DNA from 4 places in the Cobetia sp. 1CM21F genome. Region 3 is predicted to be linked to each of the others. Evidence: predicted binding sites of a transcription regulator. Region 3 holds the regulator's gene; each other region holds the start of a gene.
What was found. Region 3 encodes LexA, which represses DNA repair genes until DNA is damaged. Its sites were predicted from a motif close to TACTGTNTANNTANACAGTA; they were not measured.

Region 1 (4,195 bases), on a different contig from region 3:
TTCAGGATACCGTTGGCATCCAGGTCGAAGGCGACTTCGATCTGCGGCACACCGCGCGGTGCCGGCGGAATGTCGGCCAGGTCGAAACGACCCAGAGACTTGTTCTGCGCGGCCTGCTTGCGCTCACCCTGCAGGACGTGGATGGTCACCGCGCTCTGGTTGTCGTCTGCGGTGGAGAACACCTGGGACTTCTTGGTCGGGATGGTGGTGTTCTTCTCGATCAGCGGCGTCAGCACGCCACCCATGGTCTCGATACCGAGGGTCAGCGGGGTCACGTCCAGCAGCAGCACGTCCTTGACGTCGCCGCCCAGCACGCCGCCCTGGATACCGGCGCCGACGGCGACCGCTTCATCCGGGTTGACGTCCTTGCGAGCTTCCTTGCCGAAGAACTCGGCCACCTTGGACTGCACCAGCGGCATGCGGGTCTGACCACCGACCAGGATGACGTCGTCGATCTCGGAGGCGGACAGGCCGGCGTCGGACAGTGCGGTCTGGCACGGCTTCAGGGAGCGTGCGACCAGGTCGTCGACCAGAGACTCGAGCTTGGAACGGGTCACCTTGACGTTCAGGTGCTTCGGACCGGTGTTGTCAGCCGTGATGTACGGCAGGTTCACGTCGGTCTGCTGAGCGCTGGACAGCTCGATCTTGGCCTTCTCGGCGGCTTCCTTCAGACGCTGCATGGCGAGGTTGTCGCCGGACAGATCGATACCGCTGTCTGCCTTGAACTGGTCAACCAGGTAGTTGATCAGGTGCATGTCGAAATCTTCACCACCCAGGAAGGTGTCGCCGTTGGTGGCGAGCACTTCGAACTGGGTCTCACCGTCGACGTCGGCGACTTCGATGATGGAGATATCGAAGGTACCGCCGCCCAGGTCATAGACCGCGATGGTCTTGTCACCACGAGACTTGTCCATGCCGTAGGCGAGGGCTGCGGCAGTCGGCTCGTTGATGATGCGCTTGACGTCGAGACCCGCGATGCGGCCGGCGTCCTTGGTCGCCTGACGCTGGGAATCGTTGAAGTAGGCCGGCACGGTGATGACGGCTTCGGTGACTTCTTCACCGAGGTAGTCTTCCGCGGTCTTCTTCATCTTTTTGAGGATTTCCGCACTGATCTGCGGCGGTGCCATCTTCTTGTCTTTCACCTGCACCCAGGCGTCGCCGTTGTCGGCTTCGACAATCTTGTACGGCACCATCTTGATGTCTTTCTGAACCACATCATCCTTGAACTTGCGACCGATCAGGCGCTTGACCGCGAAGAGAGTGTTCTCCGGGTTGGTCACTGCCTGACGCTTGGCCGACTGGCCGACCAGAATCTCGTTGTCGTCGGTGTAAGCGATGATGGACGGTGTGGTGCGACCGCCTTCAGCGTTTTCGATGACCTTGGTTTTCTCGCCGTCGAGCACTGCCACACAGGAGTTGGTAGTACCCAAGTCAATACCGATGATGCGTCCCATAATCGTATACCTCGAATCTGTTGCTAGCCTGAAAGATAAGTCTGGATGTCGGCACCTTGTGTCGGTGCCTGAACTTGTTTCTCTAGATGGGGTCGCGTGTCAGGGTTTCAAGACCCGGCCGGGCAAATTTTCCCGGGCCGGATCGCCCTGAGCCCCCACAGGGCGCGATCCAACGCCTATCGGACGTCGGGAGCGCGCAGGCCTCAGGAGGCCTTGCTGACTGCCACCATCGCCGGACGCACCAGGCGGCCATTGAGGGTGTAACCCTTCTGCATCACGTCGATGACGCTGTTCGGCTCCGCGTCCGGGGACGGCACCATGGCGACAGCCTGATGGTATTCCGGATCGAAGGGCTCGCCGTGCGGATCCAGCTGCTCGACGCCTGACTTGTTCAGGGCATCCAGCTGCATTTTCAAGGTCATCTCGATGCCTTCGACGTGGGTCTTGGCCGCTTCGTCACCCGACATGGATTCCAGTGCCTTCTCGAGGGAATCCACCACCGGCAGCATTTCCTTGACGAACTTCTCCAGCGCGAACTTGCGCGCCTTCTCGGCGTCCTGCTCGGCACGACGGCGCGCGTTCTGCGCATCGGCAGCCGCACGCAGCGCCTGGTCCTTGGCTTCCTTGACGGCCTGCTCAAGCTCTTCGACCTGGGCGGCCAGCATCTCGGCTTCCGGGTTGTCCACCAGAGAGCCTTCGGCGCCGGTATCGTCGGCATCCAGTACGTTGTCGATCACTTCACCTTCCGGCGTTTCCGGCTGCGGCTCGGCATCGCGAGCGGCACGCTGAAGCTCTTCATCCATCGGGGTCTGCGGGTCCTGAGCCATGCTGATCTCCTGCGGGCCGGCGTCTATGCGCCATTGCCCTGATTCGTGGCCTGCTGAGCTTGTCGCGAAGCATCACGCGCACTGGCTGACAGACAGGCCATGAGTTGCCTTGAGAGGCAGCAAGGCCAGGCCATTGCTGCCGACTGAAAGTGTCAGTGCCTCTATATGGGGACAGCACATCGCTTCTCAAGCCTTGCCGCGGGCTTTTCTCCCCACTGAGTCCGGCATGGATTGAAGGCCACCCGAACGTGCTGTATAAAAAGCCATGCTCACTGTATAAACATACTGTATGGCGACACCGTAGCCCGCCCATCGAGTCCGGGTCCGCTGATGTTCCCCCAGCACGGCGTACGTCAAAGCCCCCCTCGGAGGTAGTCATGCTGCTGCAACTCGCCATCCAAGATTTTGCCATCGTCGAAACGCTGGAACTCGATTTCCGCCGCGGCATGACCGCCATCACCGGCGAGACCGGTGCCGGCAAGTCCATCCTGCTCGGCGCCCTTGGCCTGTGCCTGGGCGAGCGTGCTGATGCCGGCAGCGTGCGCCATGGCGCCGACCGCGCCGACCTCATCGCGCGTTTCGATATCAGTGAGCTTGGCGACGCCCGCCAGTGGCTGGATGAGCGCGAACTGGGCAGCGACGACTGCCTGCTGCGTCGCGTTATCACCGCCAGCGGCCGCTCCAAGGCCTGGATCAACGGCACGCCCTGCACCATCGCCGACCTGCGCGAGCTGGGCGAGCACCTGATCGACATCCACTCCCAGCACGCCCATCACTCCCTGCTCAAGGAAGAGACGCATCTGCGTCAGCTCGACGAATATGCGGGCCTGGAGACTCAGGCTGCCCAATTGCGCGAGGACTTCCGTCACTGGCAGGAGGCGCATCGTCGCCTCAAGCGCATGAGCAATGATGGCGATGAGGTGCGTGCGCGCCGCCAGCTGCTGCGCTATCAGGTCGAGGAGCTCGATGAACTGGCGCTGTGCGAAGGGGAGCTGGAAGCCCTGGAGCAGGAGCAGGAAACGCTGGCCAATGCCGAGCAGATTCTGGCCGAGGCGCAGTCCGCCGCCGAATGCTGTGATCACGACGAAGAAGGTGCGTTGCCGCGCCTCAACCAGGCCCTGGCGCGCCTGGCGCATCTGCCGGGCAACGAACACGGCTCACTGGCCAGTGCGCTGGGCATGCTCGAGGAAGCGCGCATCCAGATAGAAGAAGCGGCACGTGAGCTGCACCGCTTCGTGGAAGTCACCGAACTCGATCCCGAGCGTCTCGCCTTCGTCGATGAGCGCCTGAGCCGCATTCACCAGATCGCGCGCAAGCATCATGTGATGCCGGACGAGCTGCATGGCCTTCATCAGCGCCTGAGCGAAGAACTCGACGGCCTGGGTGGCGATGAGGAGGCCATCGAAGCCTTGCGCGAAGAAGTGGCTCAGCGTCGCGAGGCCTGGAAGGGGCTGGCGAGTGAGGTAAGCGCCAAACGCGCCACGGCCGCCCCGCAACTGGCCAGCGACATCCAGGACCAGCTGGCCTTCCTCGGCATGGGCAAGGCCACCTTCGAGGTCGCCATCGAGGCGCGGGAGCGCCCGCAGCCGGAAGGCATGGAGCGTATCCACTTCCGCATCAGCGCCAACCCGGGCCAGCCGCCACGTGCGCTGGCCAAGGTGGCCTCCGGCGGCGAGCTCTCGCGTGTGTCACTGGCGATCCAGGTCGTGGCTGCCAGTCGCTCGACCATCCCCAGCCTGGTCTTCGATGAAGTCGATGTCGGCATCTCCGGCGCCACCGCCGAGATCGTCGGTCAGCTGCTGCGTCGCCTGGGCGACAAGGGCCAGGTGCTGACCGTCACGCACCTGCCGCAGGTCGCCGCACAGGCGCATCAGCACCTGCATATAGAGAAGCAGGCCGAGAAGGACACGACCC
Region 2 (4,195 bases), on a different contig from region 3:
CGCTGGCCGATCTGGAGCTGATCGCGCAGCGGGCGGTTGAGCCAGCGCTTGAGCAGGCGTGAACCCATCGCGGTCGCGGTGACGTCCAGCACGCTGGCCAGCGTGTTGTCGCTGGTGCCGCCCAGGTTGGTATCGATCTCGAGGTTGCGACGGCTGGCGGCATCGATCACCACCGAGTCATCGCGGCTCTCGACGGCCAGCGCGGTCACGTGGGGCAGGCCGGTACGCTGGGTGTCGCGAGCGTAGTCGAGCAGGGCACCGGCTGCCGTGACGGCGCGCGTCAGGTGGCTGCAGCCGAAGCCGTTGAGGTCCTGGACGCCGAACTGATCGCACAGCAGGCGCAAGGCAGTCTCGTGATCGAAGTGCCAATCGCTCTGGCGGGTCAGGCCCGGGCGCGAGGCCAGGCTGGCGGGGAGGGTACGGCTTTCGCCGACCATGACTTCGGCAGGCGACAGACGCTGGATCTCGGCCAGCAGCTCGTCATCACCATTGACCTCGAGCACGCTGAAGCGACCGGAGGAGAGCTCGAGAGCGGCCAGGCCCCAGGTCTCGCCATCACGGTGCAGCGCCACCAGCAGGTTGTCACGGCTGGCATCCAGCAGCGCCTCATCATGCAGTGTCCCCGGGGTGACGATACGCACGACCTTGCGCTCGACAGGTCCCTTGCTGGTCGCCGGGTCACCGATCTGCTCACAGATGGCCACCGATTCGCCCATCTTGACCAGGCGTGCCAGATAGCCTTCGGCGCTGTGGTAGGGCACCCCTGCCATGGGGATCGGTGAGCCACCGGAGCTGCCGCGCGCCGTCAACGTGATATCGAGCAGTTGTGCTGCGCGCTTGGCGTCCTCATCAAACAGTTCATAGAAGTCGCCCATGCGATAGAACAGCAGCACGCCGGGGTGCTCGCGTTTGATCTTCATGTACTGCGTCATCATCGGCGTCATCTGGGGCGCGCTGTTCTTGGCCATGGCCATGGACTTCCTTGACTGCACTGCAATGGGAAAAAGCACACATGCGAGAGCACGGCATGCGGGATGCGCGATATTCTACGGACTGGCGCGGCCGGCTCCAATGCCTGTGATGTCTCATGCTCGCTGCCCTTTTCACCCGATGACCTCCACAAGGAGAAAGTTCGTGAGCCAATTGACTGGTACGACCCCTGAGGCTGCGTGCGCGAATGCCCTGGCTGAGCAGCTGCAGGCGCTGGCGGTCGCGCGCGGCGTGCGTGTCACTACCGCCGAGTCGTGCACCGGGGGCGGGGTGAGCGCCGCGATCACGGCGATTGCCGGCAGCTCCAGCTATTTCGATGCGGGCTACGTGACCTATTCCAATGCCACCAAGCAGCGCCTGCTGGGGGTCAGTGAGGCATCGCTTGAAGAGTTCGGTGCCGTCTCAGAGGCGGTCGTGTGCGAGATGGTGCGGGGCGCCTGTCGCGAAAGCGGCGCTGAGCTGGGGGTGGCGATCAGCGGTGTGGCCGGCCCCGGCGGGGGAAGTGACGAGAAGCCCGTCGGCACCGTGTGGCTGGCGTGGGGGAGCGAGGCGCGCCAGCAGGCACGCTGCTGTCACTTTCCCGGCGACCGGCAGGCCGTGCGCGACGCCGCGGTGCGGGAAGCGTTGCAGGGCTTGATCGAGCGCGTGGAGGCCTTGCAGATCGGCACCGAAGAGGCGTGAGCCCGATGCAAGCCCCGCGTTGAGGGTGCTGCCTGAAAAAGCGCATCACCGGACTGGCAGAGTGACGCAACTTGCGGCATTATACTGTCCATGTATACAGGGTTTTGCCACGACACCTCAGCCGCTAGTCTGACGGTGTCTGCTCAGCTCTCAGTGACAGAATTCTCTATTCCAGGTGGCAGCCCGTGTGGCTCCGCCGTTTGACAGGAGGCCACATGGCAAAGGACGACAATCGTACCAAGGCGCTGAACGCGGCGCTGTCCCAGATCGAGCGCCAGTTCGGCAAGGGCGCCGTCATGCGCATGGGCGATGCCCCGCGTGTGGCCATCCCGTCGGTTTCCACCGGTTCTCTGGGGCTGGATATCGCACTCGGCATCGGCGGCCTGCCCTTCGGGCGCGTGGTCGAGATCTATGGCCCGGAATCCTCGGGCAAGACGACACTGACCCTCTCGGTCATCGCCCAGGCGCAGAAGCAGGGCAAGGTCTGTGCCTTCATCGATGCCGAGCACGCACTGGATCCGTCCTACGCCGAGAAGCTGGGCGTCAATCTGGACGAGATGCTGGTCTCCCAGCCGGACACCGGTGAGCAGGCGCTCGAGATCGTCGACATGCTGGTACGCTCCGGCGGCGTTGACGTCATCATCGTCGACTCCGTGGCAGCACTGACGCCGCGTGCCGAGATCGAAGGCGAGATGGGCGACTCCCACGTCGGCCTGCAGGCGCGTCTGATGTCCCAGGCACTGCGCAAGGTGACCGGTCACATCAAGAACGCCAACTGCATGGTGGTGTTCATCAACCAGATCCGCATGAAGATCGGCGTGATGTTCGGCAGCCCCGAAACCACGACGGGCGGTAACGCACTGAAGTTCTACTCCAGTGTGCGTCTGGATATCCGTCGTACCGGCTCCGTGAAGTCCGGTGATGAAGTCACCGGTAACGAGACCCGCGTCAAGGTCGTCAAGAACAAGGTCGCACCGCCGTTCCGTCAGGCCGAGTTCCAGATTCTCTACGGCAAGGGCATCTATCACGCCGGTGAGGTGATCGACCTGGGCGTGCAGTGTGGTCTGGTCGGCAAGTCCGGCGCCTGGTACAGCTATCAGGGCAGCAAGATCGGTCAGGGCAAGGCCAATTCCGCCCAGTACCTGGAAGACAATCCCGCCATCATGGAGGAGATTGAAACCCAGATCCGTGCCCAGTTGCTGGCAGCACCGGAAGCCAAGGAAGAGCCGAAAGAGACCGCGGCCGCCGAGAGTGAAGACGACCTGGATATCGATCTCGATTGAGGTTCGTCCAGAAGAAAAAGCAAGAGCGCCAGCCGCCAGGCTGGCGTCATCGCACCGTGTCGTTTCCGACCCGGTGCGATGATCCCAAGGCGCCCGCCCCGATGACTCGGAGGCGGGCGCCTTGCGTTCACGTCCATCGATGTCCTTCTGCTCAACCCCGGGGAGCATGACCATGCACGATGACAGCGCTGAAATGGGTGGGTCTGAGTATCAACCGCTCGATTCAGGCGAGATGACGCCGCAACGGCGTGCGCGCAATGATGCCATCGCGCGTCTGGCGCGCCGCGAACATAGTCGCCGCGAGCTGCACGACTATCTCAAGGAGCGTGACTACCTGCGGGCGGTCAGCGATGACGAGTTGGCAGAGCGCCAAGCCGCGGGCGAGGAGGGCGCGCAGGCGGCCTTGAGTCGCGATGAGGTCGAGCTGCTGATCGAGGAGGTGCTGGAGCGCATGGCCGAGGAGGGCCTGCAATCCGATGAGCGCTTTGCCGCCAGTTTCCTGCGGACGCGAGTGCTGCGCGGGCAGGGGCCGAGGCGTATCCAGCAGGAGCTGCGCCAGCGTGGTATCGATAGCGAGACGCTCAATGCCGTGATGCGTGCCGCCAGTGACCCGACGCCGGATGCCTTCGGTCATGTCGAGGCGGTGGATTTCTTCGAACTGGCGCGCGAGACGCTGGCCAGGCGCTTCTCCGGCCCCGGCGAGGGGCACAAGGAGCGCGCACGGCGCGAGCGCTTTCTGCTCCAGCGCGGCTTCGACTATGAGCAGCTGCGCTATGCCATGGAGTCCGCCTGGAGTGATGAGGGCGAAGAAGGCTAGCTGGCGGGTGGCTGTTTGGCTCTCATGACGCGCAAACCGGCGCTTCAAGACATTCCCCCCCCCTTTAGCTTGCGCGAACAGGCGTTATACTAGGTCGTCTTGCGACGGCACGGGGCAGGCGCCTTCTTTCATGCTTTTCATTGCACCTCCATGCATACCCACATGGATGAATATGCAGAAACCATGCGGAAGTCATGCAGAAGACCCCCGGAGCGTCTTTACGCACATCGCTACGGAACCTCTATGAAAAGCGCAGAAATCAGAAACGCCTTCCTGACCTATTTCGAGAAGCAGGGCCATACCATCGTTCCCACCAGCTCCCTGGTGCCGAACAACGACCCGACCCTGCTGTTCACCAACGCCGGCATGGTGCCCTTCAAGGATGTCTTCCTGGGCCGTGATCCGCGTGGCTACAGCCGTGCGA
Region 3 (4,195 bases):
CTGGCCGCCTGGGTGACCGCCTCACCATCTCCGAGCGTGGCCGGCAACGGCGCTGCCATCGCCGCGACCACCACCGGCCGCATGTGCTGGATCAGCTCGCGCACCGTGGTGTGATGGCCGTACTCGGCCTCCTCGATATCGCGCAGCGCATCCAGGCCCGAGAAGGTGAATATCACGCTGCCGAGCATGAAGTGCAGACGCCAGAAGCGCTCGTTGTCCGGCAGATCAGGCGTCGCCAGCTTCAGAAGCTCGGCGAAGCGGCTGAAGACCGTGCCGTAATGCTCGCGGATATAGCGCCGCATGTGGCCCTGACCCTGGGTATAGGCAAGCCCGAGCAGGCGCATGAAGGTACGCAGGCTATTGCGCTCGGCCGGCACCTCCAGCACGGTACGCGCCATCACCTCCAGCAGGACCTCCAGCGGCACCTGGCGCCCGGCGTATTGCTGCTCGACGCTGTCGAGTGCCGCGTGGAAACGCTCACTGAACGGATCGAGATAGCGTGCGAAGACCGCCTGGATCAGCGATTTCTTGGAGCCGAAGTGGTAGTTCACCGCCGCCAGATTGACCTTGGCCTTGCTGGTGATGTTACGCAGTGAGGTCTCGGCGAAGCCGCGCTCGGCGAACAGCACCTCGGCAGTATCGAGGATGCGGGTAACGGTATCAGTCTGGGCCATGGGCGGAACCCTTGTCAGGTAGAAAAGGACTGGAGTCGTAGGTCACGGCGCAAGCCCCGCGCGGCGACTCTCTCATGAGGTGGTGCAGGTTCACCGCAAGGCGCGTTCGATCATGACACCCGTGAGCACTACCATCGGCGAACATTCGTTTGAAACACTTTGATTCTAGCGCGCCATGCCATGACTGACAATTCTCTCGCGTTTCAAACGCCAGAGGTTTAGCCAAGCCTGATATTCCCTCAGCGCTGACCATCCCGATTCAAGGGCTCGTCATGCTCGGTGACTGACCACCCCGCCAGAGCCAGGCCGGGTTCATTTCCAGACATTCATCTCCAGACATTCACCTCCAGACATTCACTTCCAGACATTCCCTTCAAGAAAGAATGCCTCGGATATCGGCAGGAAAAGTCGCCAGACAGCGATATCCCGTCGACTACCTGCCCTTTGAGGCCACCACGCAAGCCACGATGCCTTGCATGACCGCCATGACTGGATACAATGACAGTTGTATGGATGCACACCCCGTGCCGTCAGCTCAAGATGCCGCCCAGGCCAAAGGCAATGCCATGACCCAGCCGCTTACTCCGCGCCAGCAGGATGTCTTCGACTTCATCATCAAGACCATCAAGTCCTCTGGCTACCCGCCGACGCGGGCCGAAATCGCCCAAGCGCTGGGCTTCCGCTCACCGAATGCCGCCGAGGAGCATCTGCGTGCCCTCAAGCGCAAGGGCGCCATCGAGATGGTGCCGGGCACCTCACGCGGCATTCGCGTGCCGTCGCTGGCTGACGTCGACGACAGCGCCAACGATGGCCTGCCGGTGATCGGGGAAGTGGCCGCCGGCAGCCCGATTCTTGCCAGCGAGCATATCGACCGTCATTGTCCGCTACCGAGCGACTACTTCTCGCCGGCTGCCGACTACCTGCTGCGTGTACGCGGCGTGTCGATGAAGGACGTGGGGATTCTGGAAGGTGACCTGCTGGCCGTGCACCGCACCAGCAGCGTGCGTGACGGCCAGATCGTGGTGGCACGTCTGGGGGATGAGGTCACCGTCAAGCGCTTCCGCCGTGACGGGCATTACGTGTGGCTGGAAGCCGAGAACGAGGACTTCTCGCCGATCAAGGTCGACCTGCGCACGGACAGCCTGGAGATCGAGGGTCTCGGGGTGGGCGTCATCCGCGATGGTGGCCTGCACTGAGACCTTGACCAGCGGCGCTCTTCTCGCAAAGCTCTGAGCAACAGAAAAGCCGCACGCATTGCACAAAAAAACCCGCCTCAAGGCGGGTTTTTTTGTGCGCGAAGCGCGAGCGATGAATCAGTGCACGATGCCTTCTGACTGCTCGTCCTCGTCTTCTTCGCCATCCCAGAGGCGAGTCCGGGTGATGGCGTGGTCGATCATCTCACGCGCGACCTCGAAACGATTGTCACGCAGCAGATCAGCGGCCTCGTCCGAAATGCGAATGCTGAGCAGCGGCTCACCTTCGCTTTCCGCGGCGCGCAGAATCACTTCACCATCTTCCATTTGCACAATTTCAAGTACGGCGGGATCGGACACGTCATTCCTCCTGCACGGCATCTCGCGAGATACCGGCGTCGTTGTAATCGTCAGCGCGACGGCTGGCAAGCCCGGCACCGTGTTGCCATCAGCGACGCAGAAAAAAGTACGACCACAGCCAGAGCCATGGTCGTACCGGAGAATGCAGGGCTTGCCACAATGCGATCAGTCTAGCACCCGTGAAGGCGAAACGTCACCCGATTGCCATGCGCCAGTCATCACCAGCGTGCAGCACCAGATCAACGCCTTGACCTACCACTCGACACTCGACTCGCGCAGCTGCGGCAGCAGCGCCTTGAATGCCGTGATGGCGGCGCTGAGACGCTCGGCCAGCGAGGCGCTCGAGGCTGCCGCGATGATCAGACCATCACCACGCGAACGCGATTCCTCGCGGCGAGCGACGCCGCCCTCTTCATGCAGGCGGGTCACATCCGCGACCAGCTCAGACAACCAGCTGTCGGGGCGCTCCAGCAGGCTGCGCAGCTGCTCGACCTCGGCGATGGGCGTCGGCGGCGACGCCAGGCGCTCGCGCCAGCTACCCTGCGGCCAGCGCGCCGTCACGGCACATTCTTCCAGCAATGACGCCAGCGCCAGCTCCAGCAGGGCGAGCGCGCCCTCTTCACCGGCCATGCGACGCGCCACGGCATGCTCATCGTCGCCAGAGGCTGCTGACTGGGCCAGCAGCAACTCGGCCTGATACAGCAGCTGATTGGTACGGGCACGCTGGCTCATCAGCTCTTGGCTCCCTTGCGCTTGTCCTCGACGACCCAGCGGCCGTTGTCGTAGGTGGCCTTCCAACCGGTCGCCTTGCCTTCCTCATCGGTCATGACGTACTGAGCCTTGACCTTGCGCGAGAAGCGAATCTGCGCCGGACGTCCGTCCGGGTCCTGATCCGGGGCCTCGAGAATGAAGTGATACTTCTCCGGCAGCTCGTCGGCATGCGCCTTGAGCTCCTTGACCAGCGGCGGACGCGTCTCGCGATTCTTGGGGAACTGACTGGCCGCCAGGAACAGGCCACTGGCGCCATCGCGCAGCACGTAGTGGTCCTCGACCTTGACGCAGGCAAGTTCCGGCATCGGAATCGGGTCCATCTTCGGCGGCGCCACTTCACCGGACTTGAGCAGCTTGCGGGTGTTCTTGCAATTCTCGTTGGTGCAGCCGAAGTACTTGCCGAAACGCCCGGTCTTGAGCTGCATGTCGGAGCCGCACTTGTCGCACTCGATCACCGGGCCATCGTAGCCCTTGATGCGGAACTGACCTTCCTCGACCTCATGACCGACACAGTCCGGGCTATTGCCGCAGACGTGCAGCTTGCGCTGCTCATCGATCAGGTAGCTGTCCATCGCGGTGGCGCAGATCGGGCAGCGACGCTTGGCGCGCAGCGCATCCGTCTCGGCATCTTCACCGGCATCGGCCGCCACGGCTTCATCGCCCGGCAGCAGATCGATGGTGGTCTTGCAGCGCTCCTTGGGCGGCAGGTTGTAGCCGGAACAGCCCAGGAAGACCCCGGTCGAGGCGGTACGAATCTGCATCTCACGCCCACAGGTCGGGCAGGCGATGTCCGTCGGCACCGGCTGGTTGGGACGCATGCCCTCTTCGGACTGGGCGTGGTCCAGCTCGGCCTTGAACTCGGCGTAGAAGGTGTCCAGCAGCTCGCGCCAGTTGCGCCCGCCGTTGGCCACCTCATCGAGATAGTCTTCCATGCGCGCCGTGAAGCCGAAGTCCATCAGGTCCTTGAAGGACTCGCTGAGGCGATCGGTGACGATATCGCCCAGCTTCTCGGCATAGAAGCGACGGTTTTCCAGCGCCACGTAGCCACGGTCCTGGATGGTGGAGATGATGGCGGCATAGGTGGACGGACGACCGATACCGCGCTTCTCCAGCTCCTTGACCAGGCTGGCCTCGGTGTAACGCGCCGTGGGCTTGGTGAAGTGCTGCAGCGGCTGCAGCTCGACCAGGTCCAGCTTC
Region 4 (4,195 bases), on a different contig from region 3:
TGCTCAGACAGCCCCGTGACCAGTATTGTCAGGAAAGAAAACCATGCCGATCTATGAATACCACTGCAAGGCCTGTGGCCATCGGATGGACAAGTTGCAGAAGATCAGCGCTGCGCCGCTGACGGAGTGCCCGGAATGCAAGACGGACCAGCTCGAGAAGCTGGTCTCCGCCGCCGGGTTCCGTCTGGCAGGCAGTGGCTGGTACGAGACGGATTTCAAGTCCGGCAGCAAGAAGAATCTGGCCGGTGGTAGCGACAGCACCGCCTGACACAGCTGGGATAGTGCGTCAGGCATCAGCGTGATGAGGGTCAGGGGCGCCCAGCGGGTACCCTTGACCCTCATCGCCAACGGCAGGCCCTCTGAGACAGATGCGCATCAGCGCGTCGATCATGAATTTGAGCAACAAGGAATCAACATGCGCAGCCACTATTGCGGCAAACTGAACGAGACCCTGATCGATCAGGATGTCACTCTGTGCGGGTGGGTGCACCGCCGTCGCGACCACGGTGGCGTCATCTTCCTCGACATGCGCGACCGTGATGGCATCGCCCAGATCGTCGTCGATCCGGACACCGTCGATGCCTTCGCCACTGCCGACAAGGCGCGCAGCGAGTTCGTGCTGCGTATCAAGGGCCGTATCCGTCTGCGCCCGGAAGGCACCCAGAACCCGAACATGCCGACAGGCATGATCGAAGTGCTGGCCAAGGACGTCGAAGTGCTCAACACCGCACAGACGCCGCCGTTCCAGCTCGACGACCACAACAAGGTCGGTGAGGAAGTTCGCCTCAAGTATCGTTATGTCGACCTGCGTCGTCCCGACATGATCGAGAAGCTGCGTCTGCGCTCGCGCATCACTCACAGCGTGCGCGCCCAGCTCGAAGCCCTGGGCTTCCTCGACATCGAAACCCCGATCCTGACACGTGCCACGCCGGAAGGCGCACGTGACTATCTGGTGCCGAGCCGCACCTACGCCGGCAGCTTCTTCGCACTGCCGCAGTCTCCGCAGCTGTTCAAGCAGCTGCTGATGGTCGCCGGTGTCGATCGTTACTACCAGATCGCCAAATGCTTCCGTGATGAAGACCTGCGTGCTGACCGTCAGCCGGAGTTCACCCAGATCGACCTCGAAGCCAGCTTCGTCGACGAGCAGGACATCATGGGCATGACCGAGACCATGATCCGTGGCCTCTACAAGGAAGTGCTCGATGTCGAGCTGGGCGACTTCCCGACCATGCCGTACTCCGAGGCCATCAGCCGCTTCGGTTCCGACAAGCCGGACCTGCGTATCCCGCTGGAACTGGTCGATGTCGATGACCTGATGAGCGGCGTGGACTTCAAGGTCTTCTCCGGTCCGGCCAAGGACGACAAGGGCCGTGTCGCCGCACTGCGTGTGCCGGGCGGTGCCAGCCTGTCACGCAAGGAAATCGACGCTTACACCAAATTCGTCGGCATCTACGGTGCCAAGGGCCTGGCGTGGATCAAGGTCAACGAACGTGCCAAGGGCGTCGAGGGTCTGCAGTCGCCGATCGTCAAGTTCATGGAAGACGTCGTGGATGAAGTGCTGGACCGCTGTGGCGCCGTCGATGGCGACATCGTGTTCTTCGGCGCTGACAAGGCCAACATCGTGGCCGAGGCCATCGGTGCGCTGCGCGTCAAGCTGGGTGAAGACCTCAACCTCTACACCCGCGAGTGGGCGCCGCTGTGGGTCGTCGACTTCCCGATGTTCGAAGCCGATGCCAACGGCCGCCTGAGCGCGCTGCACCACCCGTTCACCGCGCCGTCCTGCACGCCGGAAGAGCTCAAGGCCAACCCGGAAGCGGCACTGTCTCGCGCCTACGACATGGTCATCAACGGCACCGAGCTGGGTGGCGGCTCCATCCGTATCCACGATCAGGCCATGCAGCGTACCGTATTCGAAGTGCTGGGCATCGGTGAAGAAGAAGCGGAAGAGAAGTTCGGCTTCCTGCTCGACGCCCTGAAGTTCGGCGCGCCGCCCCATGGTGGTCTGGCCTTCGGTCTCGACCGTCTGGTGATGCTGATGACCGGCGCCAAGACCATTCGTGAAGTGATTGCCTTCCCGAAAACCCAGAGCGCCGGCTGCATGATGACCGACGCCCCGGGCGTGGTCAGCGGTGAGCAGCTCAAGGAGCTGAACATCCGTCTGCGTCAGAAGGTCAAGGTCGAGGACGAAAGCGGTCAGGCCTGATTCAGCGGCGCATGACCGAGAGAGTGACTGGTGGGGCCGTCTGGACTGATTCGATCAGACAAGGGCGGTCCCGCAGTGGCAGGTTTGTCCCTTTGACCTGGTAGGCGAGGGGGCGAGCAAGCCCGACAAGGCGGTGCGAGACTGTTTGCTGGCGTTCACGTCAGGCCATGACAGTGTCGCACCGCCTTTTTTGTGGCATGGTGGCTGGTTATATACACAGTAAGAGCGATGGCGCGATGACGACAGCGAAGACGCAAGGTGTGAGAAGCGAGGCGGCAGCATGATCATTCTTGGCATCGACCCGGGCTCACGTCTGACCGGGTATGGGGTATTGGATGTCTCTGCGGCCCAGCCTCGCTATGTGGACAGTGGCTGCATTCGCATGTCACAGGTCAGCCTGGATCAGCGCCTGGCGCAGATCTATGCCGGTATCAGCGAGGTGATCGCCCTGCATCGCCCCGCGGAATTCGCCATCGAGCAGGTCTTCATGTCCAAGAACGCCGATTCGGCGCTCAAGCTGGGCCAGGCGCGCGGGGCTGCCATCGTGTGTGCGGCCAATCACGGCTTGCCGGTGTTCGAATATGGGCCGCGGCAGATCAAGCAGGCCGTGACCGGTACCGGTGCCGCCGAGAAGTCACAGGTGCAGCATATGGTCACGCATACGCTCAAGCTTTCCGCCACGCCGCAGGCCGATGCCGCCGATGCGCTGGCCATCGCCTTGACGCATTGTTTCGCGCGTCGACGCCTGACGCCCGGCAATGACCAGTTGGAAGCCTTGGGGCTGGGGAATACCAGTCGACGCAAGGGAACCCGCGTACGGCGTAGCAGCAGCTGGCGAGACTTCGAGCCCGACGCCTGACATGCCGCTGAGCGACAAATGCGGTATTGTGCTCAATTAATAGCGATTTTTCAGTCACTTGTAGAGTGTCTGCCGAGCCTGGCAGCAGCCGATTGCGTGATGCGCCAAGCCGCGTGGCATCAGGCTTCGTGCCATCACCCAAGGTATGACTGTCAGAAAGATGCGACAAATTCGTCGTGACACTGGGACATGCCGCCTACGCTTCATCTTTGGTAGGCTTGCCCGCATTGTAACAATCCGTGCAGAGAATCGGGTCTGCGAGCAGCACGATCCCACCGAACACGTTCTCTGCCGAGCAAGGACAGCCGCAACATGATTGGACGCCTGACCGGGACATTGCTGGAAAAACAACCGCCGCAGCTGGTGCTTGACGTACAGGGTGTCGGTTATGAACTGGAAGCTTCGATGAACACCCTGTTGGGCTTGCCGGCCGTGGGCGAACATTGCCAGCTTTACACCCACCTGGTGGTGCGCGAAGACGCGCAGTTGCTGTATGGCTTCGGCAAGGAGCCCGAGCGTCGACTGTTCCGTGAATTGATCAAGATCTCCGGTGTCGGCCCGCGTCTGGCGCTGGCGATTCTGTCGGGAATGGAGCAGTCCGATTTCATTCGCTGTGTTCACGACGAAGACAGCCGAGCGCTGACACGTCTGCCGGGCGTCGGCAAGAAGACGGCGGATCGACTGATCATCGAGATGCGTGATCGCCTCAAGCATTGGACGCTGCCGGCGGATGATGGGCTGGATGAAATGGCGCGTGCCTCCCAGCCGCAACCGCCGGTCACCCATCCTCTGGCGGATGCCGAAGCCGCGCTGGTGTCTCTGGGCTACAAGCCTGTCGAGGCGGCCAAGATGCTCTCCGGGCTCGAGACCGGCGCCTCCACCGAAGCGCTCATCAAGGCGGCGCTGGCGCGCAAGATGGCCAGCTGAGGCCCCGCCAGGGCAGCAAACATGCGCCCTATAGTTTCCGTGAAGGAAACGGCGCATCGTGATTGGATTTATTGACTAGGGGTTGGCAGGTTACTGGGGTAGAAAGTGCGCGCTTGAACGCAGATGCGCTAGATCGTTGCACCGCCCTGGCAAACCTTGCCACCTGCCACTGACGCACGTTCATGGCCCATGACCCGCGTCATGTG

Region 1: recN (DNA repair protein RecN) is a predicted target of LexA. The motif match lies at 2,552-2,571, and genes of this name have one in related genera.
Region 2: recA (recombinase RecA) is a predicted target of LexA. The motif match lies at 1,754-1,773, and genes of this name have one in related genera.
Region 4: ruvC (crossover junction endodeoxyribonuclease RuvC) is a predicted target of LexA. The motif match lies at 2,406-2,425, and genes of this name have one in related genera.

What each region holds. Positions count from the first base shown of each region.
Region 1 is NZ_JALNTQ010000004.1:297,117-301,311, reverse strand. It holds gene dnaK (molecular chaperone DnaK) at 1-1,454, opposite strand, end outside; gene grpE (nucleotide exchange factor GrpE) at 1,658-2,281, opposite strand; gene recN (DNA repair protein RecN) at 2,659-4,195, shown strand, end outside.
Region 2 is NZ_JALNTQ010000005.1:142,292-146,486, forward strand. It holds gene mutS (DNA mismatch repair protein MutS) at 1-968, opposite strand, end outside; gene MSG32_RS15350 (CinA family protein) at 1,183-1,671, shown strand; gene recA (recombinase RecA) at 1,887-2,954, shown strand; gene MSG32_RS15360 (regulatory protein RecX) at 3,187-3,771, shown strand; gene alaS (alanine--tRNA ligase) at 4,015-4,195, shown strand, end outside.
Region 3 is NZ_JALNTQ010000002.1:1,015,224-1,019,418, forward strand. It holds gene MSG32_RS10010 (TetR/AcrR family transcriptional regulator) at 1-674, opposite strand, end outside; gene lexA (transcriptional repressor LexA) at 1,241-1,870, shown strand; gene MSG32_RS10020 (hypothetical protein) at 1,988-2,227, opposite strand; gene MSG32_RS10025 (DUF6586 family protein) at 2,480-2,959, opposite strand; gene topA (type I DNA topoisomerase) at 2,959-4,195, opposite strand, start outside.
Region 4 is NZ_JALNTQ010000001.1:1,334,430-1,338,624, reverse strand. It holds gene MSG32_RS05400 (zinc ribbon domain-containing protein) at 44-268, shown strand; gene aspS (aspartate--tRNA ligase) at 416-2,203, shown strand; gene ruvC (crossover junction endodeoxyribonuclease RuvC) at 2,484-3,062, shown strand; gene ruvA (Holliday junction branch migration protein RuvA) at 3,375-3,989, shown strand.